Regions from separate parts of the Cupriavidus sp. 86D6 genome, predicted to be linked through region 3. Evidence: predicted binding sites of a transcription regulator. Region 3 holds the regulator's gene; each other region holds the start of a gene.

Region 1 (7,810 bases), on a different contig from region 3:
TGCGCTCACGGTATTCGCGCACAACATCGGTCACGATCCTGGCCGCATCGCTCTTGGGCAAGGCAAGGTGTTCTGCGGCGATGGCCACACTGGCGGCCAATCGCTTCAGGTCCCATTCGAAAGGCGCAGGCAGGGTTTCATCCAGATCGTTAATGTCGAAAATGATATTGCGCTCCGGCGTCGCAAAGCCCCCGAAATTCATTAGGTGCGCGTCACCGCATGCCTGGACGCGTATACCACTGGACGGCGTGTTGGCGAGGTCGGCCGCCATGATCATGGCCGCCCCACGATAAAAGGCAAAGGGGGACGACGCCATCCTGCCAAAGCGGATCGGAACCAAGTCGAGCATGCGCCCCGTGTTCGATGCGGCCAAGAGCGCAATAGGATCCTGCCGGTCTTCGGCGGGCCGCCAACCGGACTGAGACGAGCGAGGCGTGGCATCGCGCAGCGCCCGGCCATTGGCCGCGCGCTCGTCGGCGCTCAGGTAGGCAGCCTGCGCGTGGAGCGGTCTTACCATGTGACGGACGCTTTCTGGTTTGTTCATGGATGGCTCCTTATCGAGGAGAACTTCTCGTCGATTGCGCTAGACGATTCGGGAAGAACCGCCGGATGCCGGAAGGCTTCCATTGCGCCGTCCACGGAGGAGCCCAGTCCAAAGTCGCCTACGCGTTCTTCGAGCCCTTCGGCGCGGAGGATGTCGCGCGCGCCGGCGTGGGGCCCAACCAATTGCAGGGCGATGCTTGCGGCGTTTAATTCCTTGTGCAGCGCCGCCAGCATTCGCGCCCCAGCCAAGTCCACGACGGGGGATGCGGAAAGGTCGCAGATCACCAGCTTCGGCGACTCGGCGCGTGATGCAATCTGTTGTCGAACGGCGGCGAGGACATGCTCGACGTTAAAGTAGAGCAAGGAGGCTTCTGGCCTGAAAGCGAGAATCTTTGCGTCAACCTCATTTTCCGGGTGCCGCGCGACGTCCGAATAGATCTGCGTTCCCGGAATGCGGCCCAGGAACGCAACGTGTGGGTGGGAAGCGCGGCGAATGATGAGTAGCATCGATACGAGGACGGCCACGATCACGCCGTTGAGGATACCCAGGAACAGCACGGCGACCAGCGCTATCATCGACACGCAAAACTCAAATCGACTGACCCTCCAGACGTGCCGGAGTTCGCCAATATTGACGAGCCCTTTGACGGCTACAAGGACAATGGCGGCGAGTACCACGTTGGGCAGGTTGGCGAGTAGACCTGTCAAAAACATCAAGCACAAGCCGATGGTGACGGACGCGACAATGAGCGCAATCGGCGTCTTGGCGCCCGCCTTGTCATTGACTGAGCTTTGGGATAGGCCGCCTGCGACAGGATAGCCCTGGAAGAGAGCCGTTCCAAAATTCGCCGCGCCCAGTGCCAGAAGCTCTTGGCGTGGGTCGATTTCGTCGCCATGCGCCTGGGCGATAGCCCGAGCGGCCGACACGCTTTCCACATAGGAGAGCAGTAGGCAGGCGAAGGCCAGCGGTATAACGCCATCGACGTCGCGGGGACGCAGATTCGGCCAATGAAGCGCCGGCAATCCCTGTGGCAATGCCCCCACGACCTTAAAACCGAGGGCGCCGAGAGGCGTCACCGATAGCAAGATGATAGACACCACCACGACGATTAGCGCAACCGGTCGCCCGGGCAAGTATTTTTCGCCGAGCAAGAGCACGATGATTGTCGTGAGACCAAATGCCAGCACGGTAAGGTTCGTCTGTGGAATCTGCTGCGTCAGGATCGCTATTCTCTCGAAGAAGAACTCGCCCCCGCCCTTGACGCCAAGGAGCTTGGGCAGTTGAGTCAGTCCAATCGTGAGAGCCGCACCAGCCTTGAATCCAAGCAGAATGGTCTCGCTGATGAAATTTACCAAGGAGCTCAATCGGAAGAACCAGGCCACCAGACACATGGCCGCGACCAACAAGGCGGTCAGCGCCGCGATGGACGCCCAGCGTGCTGGATCGCCCTGCGCCATCCCGGCGAGGCTGACGCCGACGAGCATGGAGATGGCCGAAGTTGGGCCGATCGCCAGTTGCCGTGACGAGCCGAACAGGGCGTAGAAGAGGCCACCGGTCAGATAGCAGTAGATGCCGTACTGCGGCGGCAGCCCCGCCAGCGACGCATAGGCGAGCGACACCGGAATGCCGTATGCCGCCAGAGTCACGCCGGCGACGGCGTCGTACCGTAGCCACTGGGCGCGGTAGGTTGCGAGCCATTTTGCGGGCGCAAACCACTGATGCCAGTATCCGGCGGAAGCCGGACTGCCCTCATGAAGGCCCGAAGCGGAAGAGTTGTCCATGTCATGCCTTCATGAAGCAGAAGCCTCGAAGACGGATCGGCGCACACGCCGAATAGCACTTGGGTCGCTTGAGTGAAATTCAACACTAGGAGACGCCAACGAATCAGGCTTCGATCCGTGGCTTTTCCAAGTTAGTCGACAAGCGGGCATCAAACTTGATCCAGATCAGCCAGATCCCACCGTTCGGACCAAGGAGTGTTGTCTGCGCTACCTAGATCGCTGTACGGCGCCTCTCTCGCGCGGATTCGGTCGCGAATATGATCAGCAACCCGCCCAAGATTCCGATGTTCTTAAGAATGTGATTGAGCTGGTTCCACGAGTCGGCGATATCCGCACGCCAAAATCCGTGAAAGATTAACGTCGTTGGCACGAGGAACAACGCCAACGTAACTGCTCCCCATCGAGCGTTCCATCCTGACATCAAGATCAGGCCACCGACAATCTCGATCCCCATCGTAAGGGTGAGCAATAGTCCTGGCGAAGGCAGTCCGGCACTCGCGATCCAGGCGGAATATCCCGCGAAACTTATCATCTTGAGCAAACCTGAGAGTAGAAAAAGCGCGCCCAGCAGGGCGCGGCCCAGAGAGTACATGCGAGAGACTGTTGCGGGCGTGATGGAAACCGTGGCGGTGGTCATGGCAATGCTCAGGCCGAAAGGTGATGCAGGTTCTGACTGACGTGTCTAACTTACCAAGTTATATAGGTGAGCGCATAGCTGCCGTACGAATGTACGCTGCATCGGTAGACTTTGTTCCTGCGCACACTCTCTGTGCGACGAACGCTCAGTAATTGTGTGCGCTGCGCAGAAGCGCGACTCTGTTGAAAGGTAGCGCTTGGTTGAAGGAGGCAGTTGCTGTAGATCAATGTTTCACAATTTGGTACAAGTGACCGCGAAAAGGCTGAAAGATGATGCGCGACGTGCCGCAGCCTTGACGCAAAGGCTGCTCGCCTTGCAAGTCAGTCATTGGAAGCCGGACCGCTAGATGACAACGTACCTGTGCAAGGCATACAGGAACTCTTTCATCGTACGGCCTGGAGAAGCCGAGCAATAACATACGATGCTAAGTCCGGAGCTATTGCAAGTCGAACTAGGCCGCCAATGAATTGGGGGCTGCCCTAGACACTGACATCCGTTCGTCAACGCTGGCGACCAAGCTGGCCAACGGCAATCGCGGCAGCGGCGTGGCCACTAGCGTGGAAGCCGGCCACCAGCTCGCGCTGCGCGGCAAATGGTCGATCAGGCGCATCTCGCCTCGTGGCCAGCTCGGCCCTCGGCCTACCTGGGCCAGGGCTTACCGGTTCCGAGACGACTTCCGCCCTATCTCTGTCGATCAGCTAGATTGCTGCCAACGGCAGAAATCGGGCGTGATGGGGTCGATCGAACGCGGTTTCGCCGCAATTCAGGCTGGCTCCGGCACCGTGCGCCCTTTCTCGTGGCGCATAGTCAGCCCGGATTCACGCCGAAGGCAGGATTGGCGAGTGCATAGGCGGAGGCGTAATCGAGTTCTCCTGACGCCTGCGCATGGATAGTGAAAAGGGGATCGCCCCCCGACACGATGTCGCCCAGCCGAGCGCGCATCGCGATGCCGGCTACTTGGTGGCGCGGCGCTCCCGCCAGCTTGGCGGTGCGCGCCAGGCGACGGTTGTCGATGGTGGCGACTGTGCCACCAATTTGCGCCAGCACGTCGCGCCGGAACAGCGCCTCGCCCGGCACCATCAGCCCACCCTGCGCCTCGCAAACGGACTGGAACCTGGCCCAAGCGGCGCCGGAGTTCAGGATCTGCTCGGCTTTGGCCTGGCCATCGCCGGGCCTGGCCGCCCCGCAGAACTCAAGCAGTAATCCGGAAAGCAGTAGCGCGCGACGCCGTAGGTCGGCGGGCGCGTGGGTGTCGCGTCGCAACACGGCCAACACGTCGTGGGCCTCCAACGCCGGACCGATGCCACGGCCAACCGGCTGGGAGCCGTCGGTATGCACCATCATCACTTGCAGTCCGAACGCCGCCGCCACGCGTTGCATGAAAGACTCCAGGCGCAACAGGTCGGCCTCGGAACGCACCTTAGCCGTGGGGCCCACGGGGACATCGATTAGTACATGCGTGGCCCCGGCTGCCACCTTCTTCGACAGGATCGACGCAATCAACTGGGCGTCGCTGTCGATATCTAGGGCACGTTCCACACGAATCATCACGTCGTCGGACGGACTCAGGTTCAGTGCGCCGCCCCACGCAAGCGCGGCGCCCGTGCGCTCCACCACGCGCCGCAGTTCGTGCACGTCCAGTGTCACTCGCGTCAGGGTTTCCATGGTGTCCGCCGTGCCCGCTGGAGACGTGATCGCGCGTGACGAGGTTTTGGGAATCGTTAGCCCGGCGGCGGCCACAATTGCCACGATGATTGGCGTGGTGCGATTGCCGGGCAGCCCGCCCACGCAATGCTTGTCAGCCACCACCTCGCAGTCCCAACGCAATTGCTCCCCCGTGCCGATCATCGCGCGAGTCAAGCCGATGACTTCCTGCTCGTTCATCCTGCCGCCCGCGCAGGCTGCAAGGAAGGCTGCGATCTGCATTTCCGTGTAACGCTCTCCTGCAATGTCCTCGACGATGCCAGCCAGTTGTGCGTCGTCAATAGCCAGGCCATGAATCTTGGCGCGGACTGCGCGCAGCGATTCCAAGGCCGGCGCGTGCGTGACCTCGATGGCATCGCCTTCACGCGCACATAGTTCGCCTGCAGCACTCGCCGAAAGACTGGCCTGGTGAGTATGCAGCAGTGGGGCGCCCACCAAGTTCAGCGTGGCGATCAGCGTGCGCGCACCAATTCGCACCTGCACGCGCGCCTGCGCCGAAAAACCTTCGGCCCCGCACACCGGACAGTCGGGGTGGAGGTAAATCACGTGCTCTTGCCACGTGTCGATACCGAGCGGCTTGAATACCAGCATGACGGGGGAGGGCAGCATCAACAGTCATCCCAGTATGGACGCCGAGCACCGTCAATGAAATCAGGATGTGCTGAGCTGTCTGTAGGGCATGGACGACAGCCATCGCCGCTGGGGGCGCGCGGCGCAGGAATGAAGTGCCCGAACGTTGATGAAAATCAAGCTACCGCCCGGCGTGCGATCCATCCTGAAAAATGCTGTTGCGCGCTGTGCGCACCGCAAAGCATCCGGTCAGCGATGGCGCAGCATGAACAAGGGGATATCGATGAAAGTGCAATGTCTAGGCGCCACCGATACGGTGACGGGCTCCAAGTACGTCGTGGACATTGGACGCATCCGCGTGATGGTGGATTGCGGCCTGTTTCAAGGATTCAAAGCCTTGCGCCTGCGCAACTGGGATGCGCTGCCGGTCGATCCCGCCAGCTTGCACGCGGTGGTGCTGACCCACGCGCACATCGATCACAGTGGCTATCTGCCCCTGCTGATCCGCAACGGATTCCGAGGGCGCGTGTACTGCACTCTGGGGACCGCGCAATTGTGCGGCGTACTGCTACCCGACTGCGCGGCGCTGGCCGAGGAAGACGCGGCGTATGCAAACCGAAAAGGCTTCTCGCGTCACGATCCGGCGATGCCGCTGTATACGCGCGCCGATGCTGAGCGCGCGGTGCATCGCCTGGAGGCGGTGCGATTCGACACGCGCGTGCCGGTGAGCGCGGGCATCGATGCAGAGTTTAGTCACGCCGGACATATTATCGGCGCTGCCAGTGTCACCTTGCACGTGGATGGGCAGCGGCTAGTGTTCTCAGGCGATCTTGGGCGCCTGAACGATCCGGTGATGCGCGCGCCCGTCTTCCTGAAGCATGCCGACTGGCTGTTCGTGGAATCCACGTACGGCGACCGGCGCCATCCCGACGTCGATCCCGTCGACGCGCTGGGCGATATCGTCAGCCGCACGATCGACAGGGGCGGCACGCTCGTGATCCCGACTTTCGCCGTAGGTCGCGCGCAATCATTGCTGTATTGCCTGTACCGGCTCAGGCAACTGCGCCGGCTGCCGGACGTACCCGTCTATTTGAACAGCCCTATGGCTATCGCGGCAACGACGATCTTTGCCCGGCATGTGTCGGAGCTGCGCGTCGACGAGGCAAGCTGTGCGGGCGCTTGCGACATGGCGCGCCCCGTAACCAGTACTGAGGCGTCTGTACGCCTGAACGCAGATCGCAGTCCGAAGATCATCCTGGCAGGAAGCGGCATGGCCACCGGTGGCCGCGTGGTGCACCACCTGGAAGCGTTCGGCATGGACCCGCGCAACACCATCCTGCTGTCCGGATTCCAGGCACCCGGCACGCGCGGCGCCCGCCTTTGCAGTGGCGCCAGGCAAATCCGGCTGCATGGCAAGGACATTGACATCGGCGCCGAAGTGGCGCAGATCGAGAACCTGTCAGCCCACGCCGATGCCGAAGAAGTGATGAGCTGGCTGAAGGGATTCGAGCGCCCGCCACGTCAGACGTTCGTCGTGCATGGCGAGCCGGTGGCCAGCGACGCGTTGCGCCAGCGCATCGAACACGAGCTGAAATGGCGGGTCACAATGCCAGAATACCGGCAGAAGTATTCGCTGGAGTAGGGCAAAAACACTAGGCGATACGGTTTCGATGTGCCACACCGGACTGGGCGGCGCGCAGTCGCGCACGAGTACGAAGCCCTGGCTGTAGCCCCTGCCGGTGCGTTGCGGGTAGGCGCGCAGGTCGCAGTTGCAGACGCGCATGAACAGGTCGTTGCTATCGGTCGGGGCGGCGGAATCCGGCTCGGGTGACGTGGTCTGCTGCCGGCAACGCCCCCGTGGCGCCCCCCAAGCGCCGAAGCATCCACTGCGACGCTACCGTCGACGGATCGGCATCTTCATGTTCGTCTCCCATTTTTTTCAACGGACTCTAAGGCATCAACTATGTCGATGGCTTTGTGCAAGTCTTGGTTCAATATAGAAAGCGAGCACGATCAAGAAGACCAAACATGGGCCGCTGTCGCCGACTCAGGGCGTGATCGACACCTTCAGCACGCCATCGCGCTGATGACCAAGGGGTCGTAAGCCTCGACAACGCCGGTTAGCTTGTAGTGATGAGTCACCAGCGCGGACAGGTCGGCGCGCGCTGTTTCTATCACGTTCATCAGCCTGCGCATCCGTTCCTTGCCGCCGGGACACAGCGACGTGACGATGCGGTGGTCGCCCAAGCCAGCGGCAAACGCACCCAGCGGAATTCCCGGATCGGTCGAATAGACGTCAAGGCTGGACAGCGTGCCACCGGGCTTCAGCACGCGTAGCGCAGCCTGCGTGCCCAGCGCCTCGATAGAGGCGTCCACGCCCCGGCCGCCGGTGAGCTTCAAAATATCTCCCACGACGTCGCGCTGATGGAAGTTCAGTGTGACGTCGGCGCCCAGTTGCCGCGAGATGGCCAGGCGGTCGTCCAATCCGTCTACGAAGATGATGGTGGAAGCGCTGCGCAGGCGCGCCCAACGGTTGCGCACACCCCGATCGAGCCCTGCGCGAAGATGGCAACG
Region 2 (7,810 bases), on a different contig from region 3:
CGGCGAGATCACGCGCGCGCTGACCCAGGCGCGCGGCATCAACGAGGGCGAGGAAGCGGTGGTCTGCACGTTGATGCACCACATGAGCCGCCTGCTGCTGGTGTTCTACTACCCCGACGAATGGGAACGCGTGGAGGCCATGTGCGCCGCGCATCCGATGACCGAGAACGAGGCCGCGCTGGAGGTTCTGGGGGTGTCGCTGGAAGACATCGCCGAGGCCGCCGCGCGCAAATGGCGGCTGCCGGGCCTGATCGCCCATGCCATGAAGCCGCGCACGCTGTCCGCCGACACCGTGCTCGAAACCCATTCGGACTGGCTGTCGGCCATCGCGCACGTGTCTGCCGAAGCCGCCGTCACGATGGTGCGCGAGGGCGACGAGGCGTCCGTGGAGACCCTGCTCAACTCGCATGCCAAGATGCTGGGCCTCAACCCCGGCGATGTCAGCGTGGCCGTGCGCCAGGCCGAGGCACTCAGCACGTCGATCACCGCATCGGAAGCCGCCGCGCCGGCCGACGGCGGCGCCCCGCACGGCCCGCAACCGGTGAACGTGCTCGAACGCCTGCGGGCGGGCCTTGCCGAAGTGCAACGCGAGGGCGCCAGCCTGACCGTTTCGCAACTGGCGCCGATGGTGCTGGAAACCAGCATGCGGGCGCTCGATTTCTCGCGCTGCTTCCTGATGATGCTGAACCCCACCACGCGCCGCTTCCACGCGCGCCTGGGCTTTGGCGAGGGCATGCGCGAGGTGCTGCCCGCGCTGTCGTACGAGGAAGGCTTCGTGCCCGATGTGTTCCACTTTGCCGGGCTGTCGGCCAGGCCGCTGCTGATCGCGGATACGTTCGACGCGGAGATGGCGCAGCGCATGCCGCGCTGGTATCGCGATGCGCTGCCCGATGCGCGCACGATTCTGCTGGCGCCGGTGAAGATCCGCAACCGCTGCATCGCCATGATCTATGGCGACTGGGGCAGCACCCGCATGCCGGTGGTCATCGGCGAGGCCGAGCTCGAAGCCATCGACGCGCTGACCGGCGAGATCGCCGCCGGCGTCTTGCGGGCCGCGCCCGACCGCGCCCCGCCACGCCCGCGCTGATCCCTTGGGCCCGCGCGGTGCCCCTTCAGTGGCGCTGTGCCTTGCGCGCGGCCTTGTTGGCGTACATCGCCGCATCCGCTTCGGCCAGCAGGTCGTGGACATTGCCGTGGCGCAGCGGATCGAAGGCGATCGCCCCCGCGCTGAACTGCAACGCGTACCCCAGCGGGTTGCGCGCATTCCAGGCATCGAGCTGCCGCTGAAGCCGCCCCAGGGCGTCATGGCAGCCGGCGGCATCGGTATTGGTCAGTAGCACGGCGAACTCGTCGCCGCCAATACGCCCCACCACATCCGATTCACGAAACGCGGCCCGCAGCTCCGCGCCAAACGCGGTCAGCGCACGGTCGCCCTCGGCGTGGCCAAAGCGGTCGTTGATCGGCTTGAAGCCATCCATGTCGAAGAACACCAGCGTGGCGGGCCGGTCCAGCCGCCGGCACAGTTCGATCGCATGCTGTCCCAGCACGCTGAAGCCGCGCCGGTTCGACAGCAGCGTCAGTTCGTCCATGGTGGCCATGTGCACGGCCGCCAGTTCCTGCTCGGCCATCTGCGCCAGATCGTGCAGCAACGCGCGGTCTTCGGCGTCGAAACCGCGCGGCTTGCGGTCGATCAGGCAGAGCGTGCCGATCTTGGCGCCGTTGGGCGCGGACAGCGGCCGGCCGGCATAGAAGCGGATATGGGGCGCGCCAGTGACCAGCGGGTTGTCGTGGAAGCGCAGGTCCTGCGTGGCATCGGGAATCAGCAGGATGTCGTCGCCACAGATGGCGTGGCCACAGAACGATGTGTCGCGCGACGCCTCCGAATCGTCGAGCCCCTCGCAGGCCTTGAACCACTGGCGATTGGCATCGACCAGGCTGACCACGGCGATGGGCACGCCAAACAGGCGTTTGGCCAGCCGCATCAGGCGGTCGAAGCGTTCCTCCGGGGGCGTGTCGAGAATGTTGAGCGACCGCAGCGTGGCCAGGCGGACGGCTTCATTGGCGGGAATCGGGGGCAACTGCATAAGCTTGTCGGCCGTTTCTTGTCGTCGTGGATGACAACATTAACGGCAAATCTTCGCATTGGTGCACCGTGTACGGATTGTTTCACTTTCCAAGGCGCCGCCGCGTGCGTCAAGCATGCACCAGCACGTTGACCAGCCTGCCGAACGGGTCGCGCACAAAGAAGCGCCGCACGCCCCAGGGTTCGTCGGCCGGCCCATAGGCAATGGGCAGGCCGGCAGCCTGTACGCGGGCCAGCGCGGCGTCGAGGTCGTCCACTTCGATCGACAGGTCCGGCACCGGCGTTCCGGAGCCGCCCTCGGACAGAAAGCTGACCTGCACGGTCTGCGTGGCGACAGACCCGTAGGTGGCGATCCAGCCATGGTCCATCAGCAGGTCCAGACCGAAGATGTCGTGGTAGAAGCGGCGCGCGGCGGCCGGGTCGGCGGCCGCGACATTGGCGACGATGCGCTTCACCTTCATGCGGCCATCTCCGTCGCGTTGACGTCCGGATGCTCGGCCAGCGGCACGAACCGGCCGGACTTGCCGTCCAGCGCATCGATCGCGCCGGTGCCAATGTCGTAGTACCAGCCGTGCAGCGTAATGCGCCGCTCGGCCAGCGCCTGGGCCACGCACGGGTGGGTGCGCAGATGGGCCAGCTGCTCGATCACGTTCTGGCGCACCATGTCCGCCACGCGCTCGGCGTCCGATGCATGTAGCCGTGCCAGGCTGATCTTGCGGGCCCCTGCGGCATGTTCGAGCCATTCGGCCACGGACGGCATATGGTCCAGGCACTGGCACATGGCCACCGCCGTCATCGCACCGCAGTTCGAATGGCCGCAGATCACGATATCGCGCACCCTGAGGCCCGCCACCGCGTATTCCACGCTGGCCGATACGCCACCGGGCTGCACCGCATAGGCGGGTACGATATTGCCAGCGTTGCGGATCACGAACAGCTTGCCGGGCTCGCTCTGCGTCAGCAGTGCCGGCTCCACGCGGCTGTCCGAACAGGCGATGAACAGCGTGCTGGGACTCTGCTGCGTGGCCAGCTCCTGGAACAGCGCGGAGCGCTTCGGAAACTCCTCGCGCTGGAATTTGAGAATGCCTTGAATCAGGTCTTTCACGATAATCCCCCCATTTGAGCCGCTAGCATGTCGAATCTCGTGCCATTGGTCAAAGACGGGATTATTATGCCTACCATTGGCAATACCAATACCTGACCCTCTCCATGCTGCTGCGCCACGTTCGCTACTTCCTGGCTGTTGCCGACGCCGGCAACTTCACGCGCGCCGCCGAGACGCTGCACGTCTCTCAGCCCACGCTCTCGCAACAGATCCGCCAGCTCGAAGACACCCTGGGCGCGCCGCTGTTCGACCGCAGCGGCCGCGCCGTACGGCTGACCGACGCGGGGCAGGCCTACTACGTGCACGCGCGGCGGGCGCTGCAGGACCTGGAAGCCGGGCAGCGCGCCATCCACGACGTGGGCGAGCTGACGCGCGGCAACCTGCGCCTGGCCATGACGCCGACGTTCACGCCCTACCTGGTGGTGCCGTTGATCGTGGCGTTCAATGGGAAGTATCCAAACATCACGCTCAGCCTGCGCGAAATGCCGCAGGAACGCGTGGAACCGCTGCTGGCCGATGACGACATCGACATCGGCATCGCCTTCGACGACATCCACCTGCCGGATCTGGAAGCCACGCCGCTGATCGAGGAACCGCTCGCCTACATGGTGGGCGCGTCGCACCCGCTGGCACGGCGTCGCGCCGCGCTGGACGCAGAGGCGCTGGCTGGCGAATCGATGGCCATGCTGACGCGGGAATTTGCCACGCGCGGCTATATCGCGCGCTACTTTGGCGGCCTGGGTATCGAGCCGCGCATCACGTTCGAAGCCAACTCGGTGAGCGCCGTGCTGGATGCGGTACGCAGCGGCCGCCACGCCACGGTGCTGCCGGCCGCCATCGCCGCCGGCCATGCGGACCTGCGCATCCTGAAGCTGGAACGCCCGCTGCCGCCACGGCACGCGGCGCTGCTGCAAAGAAAAGGCGCGTACCGCACAGCCGCGGCACGCGCCTTCGTCGATTTTGCGTTGAGCGAATTCAAGCGTCGTCGGGCGTCCCCAGCGCGCGATTGATGCGCAGCGCGATCAGCGTAGCCACCACCCCCGACAGCAGATACAGCGTCACGGCCACCAGACCAAACAGCGACGACAGCCCCAGCGCCACCAATGGTGCAAACGCGGCGCCGAACAGCCAGCCGAAATCCGTGGTCAGCGCGGCCCCGGTATAGCGGAACTTGGTGTCGAAGTTGGACGTGACCACGCCGGCCGCTTGCCCATACGACAGCCCGAGCAGGCCGAATCCGACCAGAATGAAGGTGTCCTGGCCCGATGCGCCGCCATCCAGCAGCCATGGCGCCGCCAGGCTGAAAATGCCGATCAGCACCGCCATCGTCGCCAGCGTGGTGCGCCGGCCGATGCGGTCGGCCAGCCAGCCGGAGATCAGCGTGCCAATGAAGGCAATGGCCGCGCCGACGATCTGGATCGCCAGCACGTCGCTGATCGCCTGCGTCTTGTGCAGGCTGACCCAGGACAGCGGAAACACCGTGACCAGGTGGAACAGTGCATAGCTGGCCAGCGACGCAAACGCACCGAGGAAGATGTTGAAGCCCTGCGCGTTCACCATCTGCAGCGTGCTGATGGGCTCCAGTTCGTCTTCCTCCAGCAGCCGCGTGTACTCGTGCGTGACCACCAGCCGCAGCCGCGCGAACAGCGCCACCACGTTGATGGCGAACGCCACGTAGAACGGATAGCGCCAGCCCCAGTCGATGAATTCGGGCGGGGTCAGGCTGACATAGAGGAACAGGAACAGCCCGCCCGCCACCAGGAACCCGGTCGGCGCGCCGAGTTGCCCCACCATCGCATACCAGCCCCGCTTGTTCTCGGGCGCGTTGAGCGCCAGCAGCGAGGGCAGGCCGTCCCACGAACCGCCGAACGCAATGCCTTGCAGGAAGCGGAACAGCGCCAGCAGATAGATGGCAGTACTGCCAATCGACGCGTACGCGGGCAGGAATGCGATGCCCACCGTGGCCGTGCCCAGCAGGAACAGCGACGCCGTCAGCTTGACGCCGCGCCCCCAGCGCCGCTGCACGCGCATGAACAGCGCCGTTCCAAACGGGCGTCCGACAAACGCGAACGAGAAGATGGCAAAGCTGTAGAGCAGCCCGGCCAGTTCGCTGGCAAACGGAAAGTAGACCGTGGGAAAAACCAGGACCGAGGCGATGCCGTAGGTGAAGAAATCGAAGTACTCGGAAGCGCGGCCAATCACCACGCCTGTGGCGATTTCGGCAGGTGCCACGTCATGGTGGCCGGGCGCCGGAGGTGCAGTCGGCGACGCGCGGTGCTGGTGGGACAGACTGGCCATCGTGGAGTCTCCATCGAGTGCGGAAGGAATGTCGTACTGCACTTAAAGTCCCGCAGTAACAAGAATAGCGCCTAAACTGCCATTGGAAATCGAAAGATTGCGGCGTCTGTCAGCCGTCGACGTTAATCAAACGCCACTTCCAACACCATGCCACGCTTCGAAGCTGCAGTGCCGACGTTTCGTGTGACGGGAAAGATGCTTTTGCGAAGTGCCGCAATCGCCATGCTGCTGGGCCTTGCGGGATGTAGCAACGCCGTGCTGTTGTCGCCCTCCGGCGACATGGCGGTGCGGCAGCGTGACCTGATCATCATCGCCACCTGCCTGATGCTGCTGATCATCGTGCCGGTGATATGCCTGACCTTGCTGTTTGCGTGGCGATATCGCGAAAGCGCCAAGGACGCGCCCTACAACCCCGAGTGGGATCATTCCACCGTGCTGGAACTGGCCATCTGGGCCGCGCCGCTGCTGATCATCATCGCGCTGGGCGCGGTCACCTGGGTCAGCACCCACCAGCTTGATCCCTACCGTCCGCTGACCCGCCTCGACGAGCGCCGCCCGGTGGCGGCCGACGTCAAGCCGCTCACCGTGGAAGTGGTGGCGATGGACTGGAAATGGCTGTTCCTGTATCCCGAGCAAGGCATTGCCACGGTCAACGAACTGGCCGCGCCGGTTGACCGGCCCATTGCGTTCCGGATCACCGCCACCTCGGTCATGAACACGTTCTTCGTGCCATCGCTGGCCGGCATGGTCTACGCGATGCCGGGCATGCAGACCCAGTTGCATGCGGTGATCAACAAGGCCGGCGTCTACGAAGGCATGTCGGCCAACTACAGCGGGGCGGGCTTCTCGCACATGCGCTTCAAGTTCCACGGCATGTCCAACGAGGATTTCGACCGCTGGGTGCAGCAGGCGAAATCGTCGGGCACGCCGCTGTCGAAGGACACCTATCTGAAGCTGGCCAAGCCCAGCGAGAGCGACCCGGTGCAACGCTATGCCAGTGTCGACCCCAACCTCTACAAGCTGATCCTGAACCGCTGCGTGGAGGGCGGGACATGCATGGCGGACACCATGGCACAGAACCAGAACCGCAACCGTGCCAGGTTCGATCCGACCGCGGAAATCTGCACCGCGAGCAACACACCGGACGTGGCGCCGGTGTTCGCGCCAGATGCCGCGCTCAATGACGGCAGGCAGGTGTTGCGCTGAGGCGCAACCCGGTTCCACCCCTTCACGAATCAGATTTCGCCAATCATCATTGGCCAGCATTGGTCAATACAGGCCCAGGTGACAACCATGCCCGAGCGTTCAGAACTCGCCAACATGATCTTTGGCCGCCTGTCGTGGGAATCCATCCCGCTGCACGAGCCCATCCTCATCGGAACCTTTGCCGTCGTCGTCCTGGGCGGCATTGCCCTGGTGGCACTGCTGACCTACTACCGCGTGTGGGGGTACCTCTGGCACGAATGGTTCACCAGCATCGACCACAAGAAGATCGGCATCATGTACATCGTGCTGGGCATCGTGATGCTGCTGCGCGGCTTTGCCGATGCGGTGATGATGCGGTTGCAGCAGGCCGTGGCGTTCGGCGACAACCTCGGCTACCTGCCGCCGCACCACTATGACCAGATCTTCACCGCACATGGCGTGATCATGATCTTCTTCGTGGCCATGCCGCTGGTCACGGGGCTGATGAACTTCGTGGTGCCGCTGCAGATCGGCGCGCGCGACGTGGCCTTTCCGTTCCTGAACAACTTCAGCTTCTGGATGACCACCGGCGGCGCCATCCTGGTGATGATGTCGCTGTTCGTCGGCGAGTTCGCGCGCACGGGCTGGCTCGCGTATCCGCCGCTGTCCGGCATCCTGCACAGTCCGGATGTGGGCGTCGACTACTACATATGGGCGTTGCAGGTGGCGGGGGTCGGGACGTTGTTATCCGGGATCAACCTGCTCGTCACCATCGTCAAAATGCGCGCGCCGGGCATGACGCTGATGCGCATGCCGATCTTCACCTGGACGTCGCTGTGCACCAACGTGCTGATCATCGCGGCGTTTCCGGTGCTGACCGCCGCCCTGGCGCTGCTGTCGATGGACCGCTACGTCGGCACCAACTTCTTCACCGCGGACCAGGGCGGCAGCGCCATGCTGTACGTGAACCTGATCTGGATCTGGGGCCACCCCGAGGTCTACATCCTGGTGCTGCCGGTGTTCGGCATCTACTCGGAGGTCACGGCCACGTTCTGCCGCAAGCGCCTGTTCGGCTACGCGTCGATGGTGTACGCCACCGTGGTGATTACCGTGCTGTCGTACCTGGTGTGGCTGCACCA
Region 3 (7,810 bases):
TAAAGATCAGCAGGCCTTCGGTGTTGAAGTCCAGGCGGCCCACCGCCACCCACTTGCCGTTCTTGATGCGCGGCAGGCTGTCGAATACGGTCGGACGGCCTTCCGGGTCCGACTGGCTGACGATCTCGCCGGACGGCTTGTGATACAGCAGCACACGCGGCGGCTTGGTCGTTACCTTGCGATGAATCAGCTTGCCGTTCACGCGGACCTGGTCGGCCGGCAGGATGCGCTGGCCGATATGCGCGGGCAGACCGTTGACGGACACCCGGCCCTGCAGGATCAGCTCTTCCATCTCGCGGCGCGAGCCCAGGCCGCCTTCGGCCAGCACCTTGTGCAGCTTCGGCGCATCGTCATCCGACGTCAGTTCGCGCACCGGCTTGGCCTTGGTGCGCGGCACGACGGTATCTTCCTCGTCGAACTGCTCGGAGATCACGAAGCGGAACACGTCCTCGGCACCGGCGGCAGCCTTGGCGCCACCGGTCTTGCCGGCCGGCTTCGCCGACTTGTCGCCCTGACGCTGTTCGCCACGGGCGCCCTGCTTGCCGGCACCCCCCTGATTCTTGCGCTGGCCATTGCGATTGCGCTTGCCGGCCTGTTCGGCCGCCGGCTTGTTGTCGCCGTCGACCAGTGCGGCCTTGCGCTGCGGCTGCTGGCGGCGCTTGCGCTGACCAGGCTGGGCCTGTGCCTCGCCACCGTCTGCCTGCCGCGCCTCTGGCGCACCGGCATCGGCGGCAGGCGCCGGCTTGCGGCGACCACGGCTACGCGGCGCGGCGGGCTGGGCGGTTTCGCCCCCCTCGGCCGGTGCCGGCGCGTCGCCATCGGCGCGACCCGCGTCCCGATCCTGCGCGGCCTGGCGGCGCGAAGCCACCAGATTGCGCAAACCGCGGCGGAGCCCCTTGCGGCGCGGCGCGCCGTCGGCGTCATTTCCCGTATCGGGGGCGCCGGTGTCACCCGGCACGTCCGGCTGGCGGACGTCTTGCTCAGCGGAATCAGACAAAGTATTCACTATCGATGTTGCATGTTGTTCAGTTGGACACACGCTCGTCGTCGTCCTCGGTCGAGAACGGCATATCGCCATTCCGGTCCGCAGGGTCGGCGGGCGCCGCTTCGGGCGCCCCGGTGTCCATGTGGAAGCCGTTGGCATGAGCCACCGGCGCGTCTTCCTGCCCGTCGTCTTCAGGCATCCGGGCGGCGCTGATATCGTCTTCGGAGGCATCGCCGTCGGCGACTTCCTCGCTGGGGGCGGCAGGCCCCGCTTCGTGTTGCTGTCCCGCCTCGACAGGCCCGGCGCCCACCTCCGGCCCGGCGGCCTCGACGGTCAACGCGGCTGCCGGTTCGGCAAACGCTTCCTCGTCGCCGGCAGGCGGGTTAGCCGTGGCGATTTCTTCAAAATCGATGGCCTGCTGCTCCAGGAGCGCCGCTTGCGCCTGCGCCTGGGCATCCTCCAGCGGGGGCAGTTCGTCCAGCGAACGCAGGCCAAGGTCATCCAGGAACGCCTTGGTCGTCGCGTACAAGGCGGGACGACCGGGCACGTCGCGATGGCCGATGACTTCGATCCAGCTGCGATCCTCGAGTTTCTTGATCACGTCCGTGCTGACCGTCACGCCCCGGATTTCCTCGATATCGCCACGGGTGACAGGCTGGCGATACGCGATGATCGCCAGGGTCTCCATGACCGCACGCGAGTACTTGGGGGGCTTTTCCGGATTCAGCCGGTCGAGAAATTCCCGCATCTCGGGGCGGCTCTGGAAGCGCCAGCCGCTGGCCAGCGCCACGAGTTCGACCCCGCGCGGCTGCCAGTCCTGCCGCAGTTCCTCGAGCAGCACTCGGATCGTGTCGGCACCGACGTCGTCGGCAAACAACCGTCGCAGATCGCCAACGCGCAGCGGCTCCTGCGCACAGATCAGCGCGGTCTCGAGGACGATCTTCGCCTCTTGGGTATTCATGTGATTGCGTGCAGCCTGTCTTTGCACCTGCCCCCGGACGAATCCCGGAGCACTGGAGATTGCAGATACAGCGAGGCCGAAGCCGCCGCCATTTCATCGCGCAGCCAGCTCGCCTGCCTAATGCAGCGCAGCCGTGCGCACCTCGTTCTTTTGCATCGAAATGCCGGGTCGATCCGGCAGGAGATCGTCCGGCGCTGGCCAGTTTCACCAGTCAACGGACCTCTTGCGTCGCGCCTTCTCCCTTCGGGGCGGACATTCGCCAGGGCCACCAGATGGCCAAGACGGCAAGAAACAAAACGGTATCGGCTCAGGCAACCCTGCCCTGACCGGCGCCATTTCCCAACCGCAGCCGGTCTTTTAACCAGATCTTTTGAACCGGATGGACTGTTGAGACGTTCTCGGCGCACCGGAGTGGCCAAAAACCCTGGGCACGCTCCCCAGATCAGGAATGCGGCCCCAGCGGCGCCCCGAGCAATGGTGCGGCGCGATACCGTGGTTCCGTCGATTGTATGGCATTCCCGGCCCCGCCCGCAACCCGCCCTTGTGGCCGATTCAGAACACCACGCAAAAGCCGTGTTGGGCCAGCGTGTCCGGGAGCCAGATCGACCGGGCCACGCCGAGCACGCCGAAGCCGATCACCAGCAGCCCCGACGCGACCCGCACCACAGGTTTGCGCGAGAGTTGCCGCAGGTACCCCGACAGCCCGGAGATCACCAGCAGGTTGGGCAGCGTGCCGAGCCCGAACGCGCCCATCACCAGCGCGCCCGACACCGCGTTGCCTGCCAGCAGTGCCAGCGCCAATGCGCCATAGATCATTCCGCAAGGCACCAGCCCCCAGGCCAGACCCATACCGTATCGGCGCAACAGCGGCGTTGCGCGACGCTCGCCACGTAGCCGCACCGGCAGTCGGGCGGTCATGGCCCGCGCACGCTGCACCACGTGCACGGCGGCCAGAGAGGCGAGCCGCTCGATCCAGTCGGAACGCATCACGCGTCCACGCAACAGCCACACACCGGTGAGTACCAGCATCATGCTGCCCCCGGCATAAAGCCATCGCTGCAATGGCAGATACTCCTGCCGCCACGCCGTCGCACCGACAGCACCCATCACCGCACCCAGCAGCATGTATGTCGTGATGCGGCCTGCATGCATGATGCACAGCGCAGTCCACCACTGACGAGCGGTACGGTGTATGACAATTGCCACATCGCGGTGCTGTTTCTGCTCCGCGGCAATAGCAATTCCTCCACACATGGCCGCGCAATGCATGCCACCGAGCAATGCCATCAGAAAAACGCTTAAAAGCACACCAAAAGGCAACTGTTCCTCGCTTCTGCGTCACATGACGCTGTAAAATGCCTGCATCGCGCCCTCGCTGCAAGCGCATTCATAACGAGCACTTCAATTGTTGACTTCCATTCCCGTCACCGAGATGTCGCCCCGTTGCTCAACGTGTGCCATGGGCCAGCTTTGCCTGCCCGTGGGCATGTCGCAACAAGACCTGGCGAAGATGGACACGCTCGTGCAGGAACGCGTGCGTGTTCACAAGGGCGAAACGCTTTACCGGATGGGCGAACCGCTCAATGCGGTCTACGCCATTCGCTTTGGCACACTGAAGACGCACGTCACGATGGAAGACGGGCGCACACAGATCACGGGCTTCCATCTGCCCGGTGAAGTCATCGGCCTCGATGGCCTCAGCGAGATGCAGCACGCCTCCGACGCCACCGCGCTGGAAGACGCCGAAGTCTGCGTCGTACGCTACGACGACCTGCAATCGCTGTCGAGCATCCTTCCCTCGCTGCAAGGCCAGTTCCTGCGCCTGATGAGCAAGGAAATCTCGCAGGACCAGGTCATGCTGATCACGCTCGGATCGATGCGCGCCGAAGAACGTTTGGCTGCGTTTCTCGTCAACATGTCCGAGCGTCTGTCGGCGCGCGGTTATTCGTCCACCGAGTTCGTGCTGCGCATGAGCCGCGAGGAAATCGGCAGCTACCTGGGCCTGAAACTCGAGACCGTCAGCCGCCTGTTCTCGCGCTTTGCCGAAGCAGGCCTGATCCAGATTCGTCAGCGACATGTGAAGCTCGTCGATATGGCAGGCATCAAGCAGGTGTACAGCCGGTCCTGCTGAAAGCCAGGGCCACGCATCACGACAAAGGCCGCGCCGGAGCCATCCAGCGCGGCCTTTCTGTTTGCAGCGCCTGTTCTGCATTGCTATTCGAGTTCATCGGTGTCGCTGAGCTTCACCGGCATCGTGTACAGCGTGAGCCCGCTGGACAACGCGCAGAACAACCACGCGACCAGGAAGCCAACGGTGTAGATCGCCTGCCGGGAAGCTTCTACCGGTTGTCCGAAGAAGCTGAGGTCTCCGGGATCCACCACCGAGAACACCACCGCCGTGGCCGCACCGCCCATCAGAAACGCCGGCCATAGCACCCACATCAGCCAGCGCAGTCTCATGGGCGCCTCGCAGCGGGTTCAGCGCGATCGGCACCGGCCTTCTCGACCACTAGTCCGTGGCGCGTGGCATCGTTCACCGGCACATCGGCATGGGTGTTTGCCAGCCAGATCGTGATACCGCAAGCGACCATCGCCAGCAGCGGACCACTCATCAAAATCCAGGGCCATGGCTCCCTGTACCAGGGCTTTGCGGGGTGTTGGGTCATTGCGCTCTCCTATTGGCATTCGTCCCGGCTCACCATCCGTGACAGCATCACAGATCGCGAGGCACGATGAAACTCGTGCTTTGCCGGATATCCACTTTCCGATCGGTTTCGGTCTCGGCGGTGACCGTCACCTCGATCTTGTGCGTACCCTGCTTCGCATCGTCGATCGGCACACGAATCCGGATCGGCAGCAGCCGGTTCGACGTGGGCGACAGCGATTCCGCGCCATGGTCGTACTCCACGACCATGCCCTGCAACGCGTCGCTCTGCGCCTGCACGTGAAACTTCATCGGCGCCTCGGTGGCGTTGATCAGTTGCAGCCGGTACACGTTTTCGATCCAGCGCCCTTCCACTTCGCGCCCGAGCGCGCCACGATCGCGAATGATGTCGACCTTGAGCGGCGCGCGCATGGCCAGCGATGTGACGAAGCCTGCCGTCAAGGCGAGCCAGATCGCCGTGTAGACAATCGTGCGCGGACGCATCAGCCGCTTGCGGGCGTCCGATGCCGACAGCTTCTTGCGCATCGCGTTTTCCGATGTGTACCGGATCAACCCGCGCGGATACTCCATCTTGTCCATGACCTGGTCGCAGGCGTCGATGCACGCGCCGCAGCCGATGCACTCGTACTGCAGGCCGTCGCGGATGTCGATCCCGGTCGGACACACCTGTACGCAGATGCTGCAGTTCACGCAGTCGCCCAGGCCAGCCGCGTGGTGGTCCGCCTTGCGCGACCGGCTGCCGCGCGGTTCGCCACGGCCCACGTCATAGGTCACGACGTAGGTGTCGCGGTCCACCATCACGCTCTGGAAGCGCGCGTACGGGCACATGTACTTGCACACCTGCTCGCGCATGAACCCGGCGTTGCCCCACGTGGCAAACGCATAGAACAGCATCCAGAACGCCTGCCACGGACCGAGGGTCCAGTGCAGGACCTCGCCGCCCAGTTCGCGGATCGGTGCGAAATAGCCGATGAACGTAAAGCCCGTCCACAGCGCGATCAGGATCCACAGCGCGTGCTTGGTCGCCTTGAGACGAATCTTGCGCAGGCTCCACGGATCGCCGTCCAGCCGGATGCGGGCGATGCGGTCACCCTCCACCCGGCGCTCGATCCACATGAAGATCTCGGTATAGACGGTCTGTGGGCACGCGTACCCGCAGAACAACCGTCCGGCGATGGCCGTGAACAGGAACAGTGCCAGCGCCGAGATGACCAGCAGCACCGCCAGGTAGATCACGTCCTGCGGCCACAGCACAAGGCCGAAGATGTAGAACTTGCGGGCGCCGAGATCGAACAGGACGGCTTGCCGGTCGTTCCATTGCAGCCACGGCGTGCCGTAGTAGACCAGTTGCGTGAGGATGACCAGCCAGACCCGCCAGCTCGAAAAAGCGCCCGTGACCGAGCGCGGGTAGATTTTGCGCCGGACTTCGTACAGGGCCTCTTCGGTGGCGTCGGCCGCCGGCTTTGGCGGCGGTGCGGGCCGCCAGGCGGCCTCGCTTGATTCGCGTGTAGTGGGGGGAGATTCCAGGGGCGCGCTCATTGTTCAGCCCTCATGCCCCCGGTCCGGATGGCGTGGCCTCCGGACCCCGGGGGACGGTTTGTCATTGCCCTGTGGATGCGGCGTTCGCGTTGCTGTTCGACAGGCCCCAGACGTATGCCGTCAGCATGCGAATCCGTTCGGGCGTCAGGATTTCCTCATGAGCCGGCATATGGCCGTTGTGCCCCTTCAGGATGGCCTCGACGATCACGCCCTCCGAACTGCCATACAGCCACACGTTGTCGGACAGGTTGGGCGCGCCAAGTGCCTGGTTGCCCTTGCCGCTCGCGCCATGGCAGGCCGCGCAGGTGGACTTGAACGTGCTTTCGCCGCGCGACGCCCGGATCGGGTCGTAGGTCAGCCCCGACAGCGACCGCACATACTGCGCCGTATCGCCGGCCAGCTTGGCATCGATCGTGCCGGCAAACGGCGGCATCACGCCGTTGCGGCCCTTCGCGATCGTTTGCTGGATCGTGTCGGGATCACCGCCATACAGCCAGTCGTTGTCGGTCAGGTTCGGGAAGCCGCGGCTGCCGCGCGCGTCCGAGCCATGGCACTGGGCGCAGTAGTTCAGAAACAGGCGCTGGCCGATTTCGCGCGCATCGGGGTCCGCGGCCACCTGCTTGACATCCATCTTCAGGTACTTGGCGTAGATCTCGTGCTGCATCTTCTCGGCCGCTTCCCGATGCGCGGCAAGTTCGCCCTGCGTCGAGAACTTCAGCACGCCGGCGTAGGTGCCCAGGCCCGGATAGAGCACCAGGTATGCCACGCTGAAGACGCAGGCCAGCAGGAACATCCACATCCACCAGCGCGGCAGCGGATGGTTCAGTTCGCGCAGGTCGCCGTCCCAGACGTGACCGGTGTCGTCGGTGGTACTGATGCCCTTCGGCATCTTCCGTTGCGAAAACAGCAGCCATACGCACCAGACAATACCAATGAGCGCGATGGCCGTGATGTAGTAGCCCCAGAAATCGGAAATGAAATCGCTCATGGTTACTAGTTCCGGCTTGGATTGTTATGTTCGTCCGGCAAGGCAAACGGCAGCATCGCCGATTCCTCGTTGGCAGCCTTGCGGCCCGCCGACCACGCCCACCAGCAGATGGCCAGGAACGTCAGCATCGACAGGACGGTGGCAATGGAAGTCACGATCACCATGGCGTTACTCCTTGGCGGGTGCGGCCGTCTCGGCCGCGGGCGCTGCCGCGGCGGGCGCGGGGGCCGTATCCAGACGGACATTGCGACGGTTCAGGCCCAGACCCTGCAGGTACGCGACCATGGCGTCCTCTTCGGTCTTGCCCACCAGCTCTTCCGGTGCGCCAGCGATGTCGGCATCGGTATAGGGCACGCCCAGACGCTGCAGCGCACGCATGCGGGCCTGGACCGAATCGGTCGGCAGCGGCGTCTTTTCGAGCCACGGATACGACGGCATCACCGATTCGGGCACCACGTCGCGCGGATTGCGCAGGTGAATGCGCTGCCAGTCGTCGGAATACCGGCCGCCCACGCGGGCCAGGTCGGGGCCCGTACGCTTCGAACCCCACAGGAACGGGTGGTCATACACCGACTCCCCCGCCGTGGAGAAATGGCCATAACGCTCGGTTTCGGCCTGGAGCGTGCGCACCTGCTGCGAATGGCACCCCACGCAGCCTTCACGGATATAGAT
Region 4 (7,810 bases), on a different contig from region 3:
CACTCAAGCAGCTGACGGTTTGTACGTTTCACTCGCTTGGCGTGCAAATCTTGCGCATGGAAGCCGAGCATGTCGGGTTGAAGCCGCAATTTTCGATCATGGATTCGGACGACTGCTTCGGGCTGGTCCAGGAGCAGCTGAGCACCACCGACAAGAAGCTGATCCGCAGCGTGCAGAGCACCATCTCGCTGTGGAAGAACGGCATGGTCGATCCCGAGACCGCGCTTGCGCAGGCGGCCAATGCCGACGAGCACCAGGCCGCGATGGTCTATCGCAACTACGTGGCCACGCTGAACGCTTACCAGGCGGTGGACTTCGACGACCTGATCCGCCTGCCCGCCGAACTGTTCGCGCGCGACGAGGCCGTGCGTTTGAAGTGGCAGAACCGGCTGCGCTATTTCCTGGTCGACGAATACCAGGACACCAACGCGTGCCAGTACCAGCTGCTGAAGCTGCTGGCCGGCGGCTCGCACCTGCGCGCGCCGGCGTTCACGGCGGTGGGCGACGACGACCAGGCCATCTATGGCTGGCGTGGCGCCACGCTGGACAACCTGCGGCTGCTGCAGACCGATTTTCCGGACCTGAAGGTGGTCAAGCTGGAGCAGAACTACCGCTCGACCGTGCGCATCCTGGAAGCGGCCAACGCGGTCATCGCCAACAACCCGAAGCTGTTCGACAAGAAGCTGTGGTCGGAACACGGCATGGGCGATCCGATCGCCGTCCACCCGATGAACGACGAGGAGCACGAGGCCGAGTCGGTAGTGTTCCGCCTGTCCGCGCACAAGTTCGAGCGCCGCGCGCAGTTTCGCGATTACGCCATCCTGTATCGCGGGAACCACCAGGCGCGCCTGTTCGAGCAGATCCTGCGGCGCGAGCGCATTCCGTACGTGCTGTCGGGCGGCCAGAGCTTCTTCGACAAGGCCGAGATCAAGGACATCTGCGCCTACTTGCGCCTGATTGCCAATCCGGACGATGACCCCGCGTTCATTCGCGCCATCACCACGCCGCGCCGTGGGGTGGGCAACACCACGCTCGAGGTGCTGGGCACGTTTGCGGGGCAGGCCAAGGTGTCGCTGTTCGAGGCGGCGATGATGGGCGGCATCGAGGCCAGGCTGCAGCCGCGCCAGCTGGAGCCGCTGCGCACGTTCTGCGAATCCATGGTGCGCCTGGCCGACCGCGCGGCCAGCGACCCGGCCACCGTGGTGCTGGACGACCTGATGGAAGGTATCCACTACGAGGCCTATCTGTACGATACCTTCGACGAACGGCAGGCGCAGTCGCGCTGGACCAATACGCTGGAATTCCTGGACTGGCTTAAGCGCAAGGGCACGCGTCCGGAGGCCGAAAGCGATGGCGAGGCCACGGGCGCCGACACGGCCGACGGCTTCGGCGACGAAGGCAAGAACCTGCTCGAACTGACCCAGACCGTGGCGCTGATGAGCATGCTCGAAGGCCGCGAAGAAGATCCCGACGCGGTGCGGCTGTCTACCCTGCACGCGTCGAAAGGCCTCGAATATCCGCACGTGTTCCTGGTGGGCGTGGAGGAGGGCATCCTGCCCCACACACGCGAGGACGAAGACCTGGACGACGAGAAGATCGAGGAAGAGCGGCGGCTGATGTATGTGGGCATCACGCGCGCGCAGCGCACCCTGCAGATCAGCTGGTGCAAGAAGCGCAAGCGGGCGCGCGAAACCTATTCGGTCGAGCCGTCGCGCTTTATCGCCGAGATGAAGCTGGAGGAAGCCCCCGCACCGCAGGACACCACGCCGGCGATGAGTCCGAAGGACCGGCTCGCCGGCCTGAAGGCGCTGCTCAACAAGCCCGTCGCGGCCTGATTTGATACAAGGCCGACAAGACTGCCGGGGTCGGGCTCACTACGATTGGCGGCGCGTGGAAACGTCTCTCGGACGTTCCTGCGACGCACCGCGCCCGCCCTTCGGCTGCGGTGTGGCTGGGCGCATGCGAGCCCGGCTTCTTCCCTGTTGAACGCTCCCGGATGCGGCAGCACCGGGGGCGTATTTTTCCCCCGGCCCGTACGCTCTGCGCCACCACCGCCCGGCCCCCGCATCGCGGCCCTAAGTGTCGTGCGCGGCACGTATCAAAATTGATACAAAGCGGGCATCGCCTGTGATCTCCCGGCTGGTACATTGGCCGATCGGATGTCCCGCGTATTCCTCACTTTTCCCCATGGACCTGTCGCCCAACCTGCCCATTCGTCTGCTGATCGTCGATGACGACCCCCAGATCCGCGCCATGCTGGCCGAATACCTGGCCACGTTCGGCATGGAGGCCGAGGGCGCGGAAGGCGGCGCGGCGATGCGCACGGCGATGGGCCGGCAGGACTACGACCTGGTGATCCTGGACCTGTCGCTGCCGGGCGAAAACGGCTTGACGCTGTGCCGCGAGATCCGCGAGCAGAGCAACCTGCCCGTGATCATGCTGACCGCGCGTGCCGAACTGGCCGACCGCGTGGTGGGGCTGGAAGTCGGGGCTGACGACTACGTGACCAAGCCGTTCGAGATGCGCGAGCTGGTGGCGCGGATCCACACGGTGCTGCGCCGCAGCCGTGGCGACGTACGCCGCCCGACGCCTGCCCCGGGCGGGCACGAGATGCGCTTCGGCTGCTGGCGCCTGAATGCCACGCTGCGCCAGCTGGTCGATGTGGAAGACACCGTGGTGCCGCTGTCCAACGCCGAATTCCGCCTGCTGCTGACGTTCATCGAGAATCCGAACCGCGTGCTCGACCGCGAGATGCTGATCAACAATGCGCGCGGCCGTGACCTGGACGTCTTCGACCGCAGCATCGACCTGCTGGTATCGCGGCTGCGCCAGAAACTGCGCGACGACCCGCGCGACTCGTCGCTGATCCGCACCGTGCGTGGCGAAGGGTACGTGTTCACCGGCAACGTGGAGCACTGAAGGCATGGCTGCTGCGATTCCGCCGACCAGCGGCGGTGCTTCGGCGATACGGGCCGAACCGCGCGCCGCCGGGCCGGCCAGACGCCGCCGGTTCAATTCCATGTTCATGCGGTTGTTCTTCGTGATGACCGCCATCATGCTGGCCGTGCATGTGCTGGGCGTGACCGTGATCGAGAGCGTGTTTCCGCGCCCGGGTTCCGAACGCTACATGGAGCGCATGCGCCGCGCCGCGTCCGACGCCGAGGCGGCGGGCCAACTGGTGCCCAGCGGCACGCCCGCGCATCCGCTCGAAGGGGTTTTCATACCCGACCGGCCGCCTGGCGCGCCGGCCGGCATGCGCGGCAATGAACCGTTCGATTTCGATGGCCCGCCGCTGCGCCCCGAAGCGTTCGGCGAACGCCGGCCATTCGACCGTCCCCCCGGGCCGCCGAAGGGATTTCATATCCGTGGCATCTGGCCGCCGCACCTGGGCCTGATCTTCCAGCTTGCGGCCATCCTGATCGCTTCGTGGGTGGGCGCTCGCCTGCTGGCGCGGCCGGTGCAGCAACTGGCCAGCGGCGCCAACCGTCTGGCGCAGGACGTCCATGCACCGCCGCTGGACGAAGACACCGGCCCCGCCGAAGCGCGCGACGCCACGCACGCGCTGAACCTGATGCAGCAGCGCATCCGCACCCAGCTGGCGCAGCAGTCGCGCTTCCTGGCGGCGGTGTCGCATGACCTGCGCACGCCGCTGACGCGCATGAGCCTGCGTATCGAGCGCATCGAGGACAACGACGTACGCTATCGCCTGCGTCAGGACCTGGCCGAGATGAATGGCCTGATCGACGCCACACTGTATTACCTGCGCGAACGCGACGACGGCACCGGCCCGCGCCAGCGAGTGGACATGGTGGCGCTGCTGCAGGCGGTGGTCGACGACGCCCAGGAAATCGGGCAGGACGTGCGCCTGTCTGGCGAAGCGGCGCCGCTGCTGGCCTATCCGGCCGAACTGCGGCGCGCCGTGGTGAATCTGGTGGAAAACGCCCACCGCTATGGCGGCGCCGCGCACATCATCCTCACCGACAGCCCCGAGCGCGTCTCGATCGATGTCTGCGACAACGGTCCCGGCATTCCGCCGGCCGAACTGCAGCGCGTGCTGGAGCCGTTCTATCGGTTGGAGTCGTCGCGCAGCCGCGCCACCGGCGGCGTGGGCATGGGCCTGTCGATCGCCGCCGATATCGTGGCGCGCCACGGTGGCGAACTGAAGCTGACCAACCGGGCGGAGGGCGGGCTGCGGGTCAGCATCACACTGCCGCGCGCCTGATCGAAGCGATCCAGCCCCAGCTCAGGCGCGCTGCGGCAGGCCGCTCTTGCCGATCGCCGCCAGCTGCACGTACTGCGACCCGCGCAGGCCACGCGTGAAGTCCAGCGTGAAGTCCCCGACGTCGATGCGGGCCTGCAGCGCGCGCCGCAGTTCCGCCGTGCCCGACGCCTTCATGCCGGTGGCCGCGCGCACCAGCCAGGCCGCACTGATATAGCCGGCCAGCGTGGCAGGCGAGGGCGGCTCGTCCAGGTACTGCTTCATGCGGGCCACGTGCTCCTTGACGACGCGCAGCGTCGATTCCTGCGGCCCCGGTGCAATCTGCGTCACGACCATGCCGCCCGCGTAGCCGGCGCCCAGGATCTCGCGCGCCGCCGACGGACTGACCGCCGAAAGGCCTACCAGAAACCCGTACCAGTTTTGCGCCGCCAGTGCGCGGCCCAGGCTGCCATAGGCCAGCGTGTCGCCCGCGACGATCACTGCGCCCGGCCGGGCCGCGGCAATGCGCCGTGCGCTGTCGTCGAAATTGCCAGTCAGCGCCACGGCGCGCGTCGAGATGTCCTTTTCCAGGCGCGCCAGCCACGGGGTGCCGACACCAAGCGTGCCGGCCGCGAAGTCGGGCGACACCGCCAGCGCGATGCCGGTCAGCCCGTAGCTGCGCAGCTGATGCACGGCGGCATCGAGTTCGGCCTGATAGTCGGCGCGCGTGAACCACACGTTGTCGGCGCTCAGCGCCAGCCCCGACAGCGGCGCGACGATCTGCACCCCGCGCCGCGTCAGGTCGGCCGAGCCCGCCAGCGTGGGCAGCAGGCTGTCGCCAGGCCCGAACAGTACCTCGGCACGTTCGTTGTCGGCCAGGGCCACGGCCTGTGCGGCGGCGCGCGGGTTCGAGGCGTCCGCATCGCGCACCACGTGAACGATGCGCAGGCCGCCGTTGCCGGCCGGCGACGCATTGAAGGCATCAAACATCACCTTGGCGCCGGCCAGATAGTCCCGCGCCTGATCGGCCTGCGGCCCCACGCGGTCCACCAGGTGGCCCACCACAAGCTGGCGGCGCAGAAGCTGGCCAGCCGGCTGCGCCATCGCGGGCAGCACGGCGGCGGACGTCAGGGCGCCGAGCCTCTGCAAGGCGCGGCGGCGGCCTGTCGAAGCGGGCGGACACGCGGGGGGCGACTGCGGCAAGGCTGGGCGCATGGCAGTGAGAGTCGGATGGACAGGATGTGCTGCGGAAAGCGAGTGCGGCTGGACTTGATACTTGGCGAGCCGGGCCAGAGACTATCGGCCGTTCATGACGCTTCCGTGACTTTTGCCCGACATGAGGCCCCCCGTTGGCGGGGCTGGCAGGTGTAGGGTCGCCATGATCTTGATGCGCATCAAGGTTGATGCACCGGGCGAGGCATAGCATCGATTGTCATTCCGCCCACAAATCGAGTCTCCGCATGTCCGCCCCCATTCCAGACGCCGCCGGCACGGCTTTCGACCGCCGCGCGCTTGCCGATTTCCGCAGCCTGGCAGGCCGCATCGACGGCAACGGCCCCCGCTATACCTCCTATCCCACCGCCGACCGCTTCCACCATGAAGTGGGCGACGCCGGCTACCAGACGGCGCTGCAGGCGTGCCGCGCCGATTCGCCGGCCCCGCTGTCGCTGTATCTCCATATCCCGTTCTGCGAAAACATCTGCTACTACTGCGGCTGCAACAAGATCATCACCAAGGACCACAGCCGCAGCGCGCAGTATGTCGACTACCTGTCGCGCGAAATGGCGATGGTCGCCGGGCGTCTGGGCGAGCGACGCGCCGTGATGCAGTCGCACTGGGGCGGTGGCACGCCGACCTTCCTCGACCCCGATGAAATGCGCCGGGTCATGGCGGCGCTGCACACGCATTTCGTGCTGCTGCCGGAGGGCGAACATTCGATCGAGATCGATCCGCGCCGCGTCACCGACGAACGCATGGACCTGCTGGCCGAGCTCGGCTTCAACCGTATCAGCCTGGGCGTGCAGGATTTCGACCAAGAGGTGCAGGAAGCCGTGCACCGGGTGCAGTCATACGAAGACACGCGCGCCGTGGTGCGGGCGGCGCGGCGCCTGGGATTCCAGTCGGTCAGCGTGGACCTGATCTACGGCCTGCCGCACCAGACCACCGCGCGCTTTGGCAAGACCATCGAAAAGGTGCTGGCGCTGCGGCCCAACCGGCTGTCGGTGTACAGCTACGCCCACCTGCCGCACGTGTTCAAGCCGCAACGCCGTATCGATGCCGCAACACTGCCGCCAGCGGCCGAGAAGCTCGACATCCTGGTGTCGACGATCGAACGGCTGACCGCCGCCGGCTACGTCTATATCGGCATGGACCACTTTGCGCTGCCCGACGACGACCTGGCGATCGCCCAGCGCGAAGGCCGGCTGCAACGCAATTTCCAGGGCTATGCCACGCACGCCGGCTACGACCAGATCGGCCTTGGCGTCTCGGCCATCGGCGCCGTGGCCGGACACTATGTGCAGAACGCCCGCACCACGGACGACTACTACGCCGCGATCGATGCCGGGCGCCTGCCCGTGGTGCGCGGTTTCGAGATGTCCGCCGACGATCATCTGCGCAAGGCCATCATCGGCGCGCTGATGTGCAATGGCACGCTGGACATTGCCGAGGTGGAAAAGACCTACGGCATCGACTTCGCCACCACCTTCGCCGCCGAGCTGGCCGACCTGGACAGGCTGGCGGAGGACCACCTGGTACGCCGCGCGCGGGCCCGCATCGACATTACCGAACTGGGACGCCTGCTGGTACGCCGCGTGGCCATGGTCTTCGACCGCTACCTGCGCGACGACGCTGCGCGCCCGCGACCGGCGCACAGCGCCGCCAACGATGCCCAGGCGATTCCGCTGGTGCGCTATTCGCGCGTGGTCTAGCCGCGGCGGCAACGCCAGAAACGAAAAAGCCCGCGACAGATTCGAGGGCTTTTTTGCTGGGCGCAGGCCCCGTCGGTCGGACCTGTCGGACCTGTCGGACCAGGTCTGGAGCGGGCTGGACGCTTATTTGGCTGCGTTGGCCATGTAGTCGGATGCGGCAATCACGTCCGCATCCGGACCGGCGTAGCCACCCTTGGGCGGCATCACACCCTTGCCCTTGAGCGCGTAGTTGTGAACCACGTCCATGCCTTCCTTGAGGCGCGGCGCCCAGGCAGCCTTGTCGCCGAACTTCGGCGCACCGGCCACGCCGGCAGCGTGGCAGGCGGCGCAAACCTGTTCGTAGACCTTCTTGCCCGTGTCGGCCGACGCCGCAGCCGGGGCAGCGGCGGGTGCAGCCGGTGCTGCGGCTGCCGGAGCAGGGGCTGCCGCAGGTGCGGGCGCCGCGGCGGCCGGTGCTGCAGCCGACTCCGGCGCCGAGGCCGCAGCCTGGGCGGTGGCACCCTGGGCCGGAGCAGCCGGCTCGGGGAACTTGGCACCGCCGGCATCGGCCATGTAGACCACGGCGCGGGCCAGTTCGTAATCGCTGAGATCGTCCGGCGACGTGCCGGCGCGGGCGGGCATCGCGCCCTTGCCGTTCAGCACCGACTTCATCAGCCCATCAAAGCCCTGGCCGATCCGGGCC

The links. Region 3 encodes FNR, which switches genes on or off when oxygen is low (the NO sensors DNR and NnrR bind a similar motif). Its sites were predicted from a motif close to TTGATNNNNATCAA; they were not measured.
Region 1: the regulator FNR is predicted to act here: its motif matches at 5,403-5,416, upstream of AC3G88_RS26535 (MBL fold metallo-hydrolase RNA specificity domain-containing protein).
Region 2: the regulator FNR is predicted to act here: its motif matches at 5,603-5,616, upstream of cyoA (ubiquinol oxidase subunit II).
Region 4: the regulator FNR is predicted to act here: its motif matches at 5,583-5,596, upstream of hemN (oxygen-independent coproporphyrinogen III oxidase).

Annotation. Positions count from the first base shown of each region.
Region 1 covers NZ_JBYPSB010000019.1:23,667-31,476, reverse strand. Annotated here, with positions in the region: gene AC3G88_RS26555 (DUF2252 domain-containing protein) at 1-544, opposite strand, end outside; gene AC3G88_RS26550 (SulP family inorganic anion transporter) at 541-2,325, opposite strand; gene AC3G88_RS26545 (DoxX family protein) at 2,537-2,962, opposite strand; gene AC3G88_RS26540 (thymidine phosphorylase family protein) at 3,770-5,275, opposite strand; gene AC3G88_RS26535 (MBL fold metallo-hydrolase RNA specificity domain-containing protein) at 5,520-6,878, shown strand; partial or broken gene AC3G88_RS26530 (zinc-binding dehydrogenase) at 7,284-7,810, opposite strand, start outside.
Region 2 covers NZ_JBYPSB010000015.1:42,428-50,237, reverse strand. Annotated here, with positions in the region: gene AC3G88_RS24345 (HDOD domain-containing protein) at 1-1,087, shown strand, start outside; gene AC3G88_RS24340 (GGDEF domain-containing protein) at 1,113-2,084, opposite strand; gene AC3G88_RS24335 (VOC family protein) at 2,194-2,544, opposite strand; gene AC3G88_RS24330 (carbonic anhydrase) at 2,541-3,188, opposite strand; gene cynR (transcriptional regulator CynR) at 3,293-4,198, shown strand; gene AC3G88_RS24320 (MFS transporter) at 4,164-5,486, opposite strand; gene cyoA (ubiquinol oxidase subunit II) at 5,634-6,692, shown strand; gene cyoB (cytochrome o ubiquinol oxidase subunit I) at 6,780-7,810, shown strand, end outside.
Region 3 covers NZ_JBYPSB010000001.1:998,892-1,006,701, reverse strand. Annotated here, with positions in the region: gene rluB (23S rRNA pseudouridine(2605) synthase RluB) at 1-997, opposite strand, end outside; gene scpB (SMC-Scp complex subunit ScpB) at 1,026-1,946, opposite strand; gene AC3G88_RS04610 (sulfite exporter TauE/SafE family protein) at 2,499-3,266, opposite strand; gene fnr (fumarate/nitrate reduction transcriptional regulator Fnr) at 3,352-4,077, shown strand; gene AC3G88_RS04600 (hypothetical protein) at 4,161-4,406, opposite strand; gene AC3G88_RS04595 (hypothetical protein) at 4,403-4,612, opposite strand; gene ccoG (cytochrome c oxidase accessory protein CcoG) at 4,660-6,150, opposite strand; gene ccoP (cytochrome-c oxidase, cbb3-type subunit III) at 6,212-7,138, opposite strand; gene AC3G88_RS04580 (cbb3-type cytochrome oxidase subunit 3) at 7,144-7,302, opposite strand; gene ccoO (cytochrome-c oxidase, cbb3-type subunit II) at 7,307-7,810, opposite strand, start outside.
Region 4 covers NZ_JBYPSB010000006.1:356,140-363,949, forward strand. Annotated here, with positions in the region: gene AC3G88_RS17140 (UvrD-helicase domain-containing protein) at 1-1,835, shown strand, start outside; gene AC3G88_RS17145 (response regulator) at 2,188-2,919, shown strand; gene AC3G88_RS17150 (ATP-binding protein) at 2,924-4,222, shown strand; gene AC3G88_RS17155 (ABC transporter substrate-binding protein) at 4,244-5,413, opposite strand; gene hemN (oxygen-independent coproporphyrinogen III oxidase) at 5,659-7,128, shown strand; gene AC3G88_RS17165 (c-type cytochrome) at 7,252-7,810, opposite strand, start outside.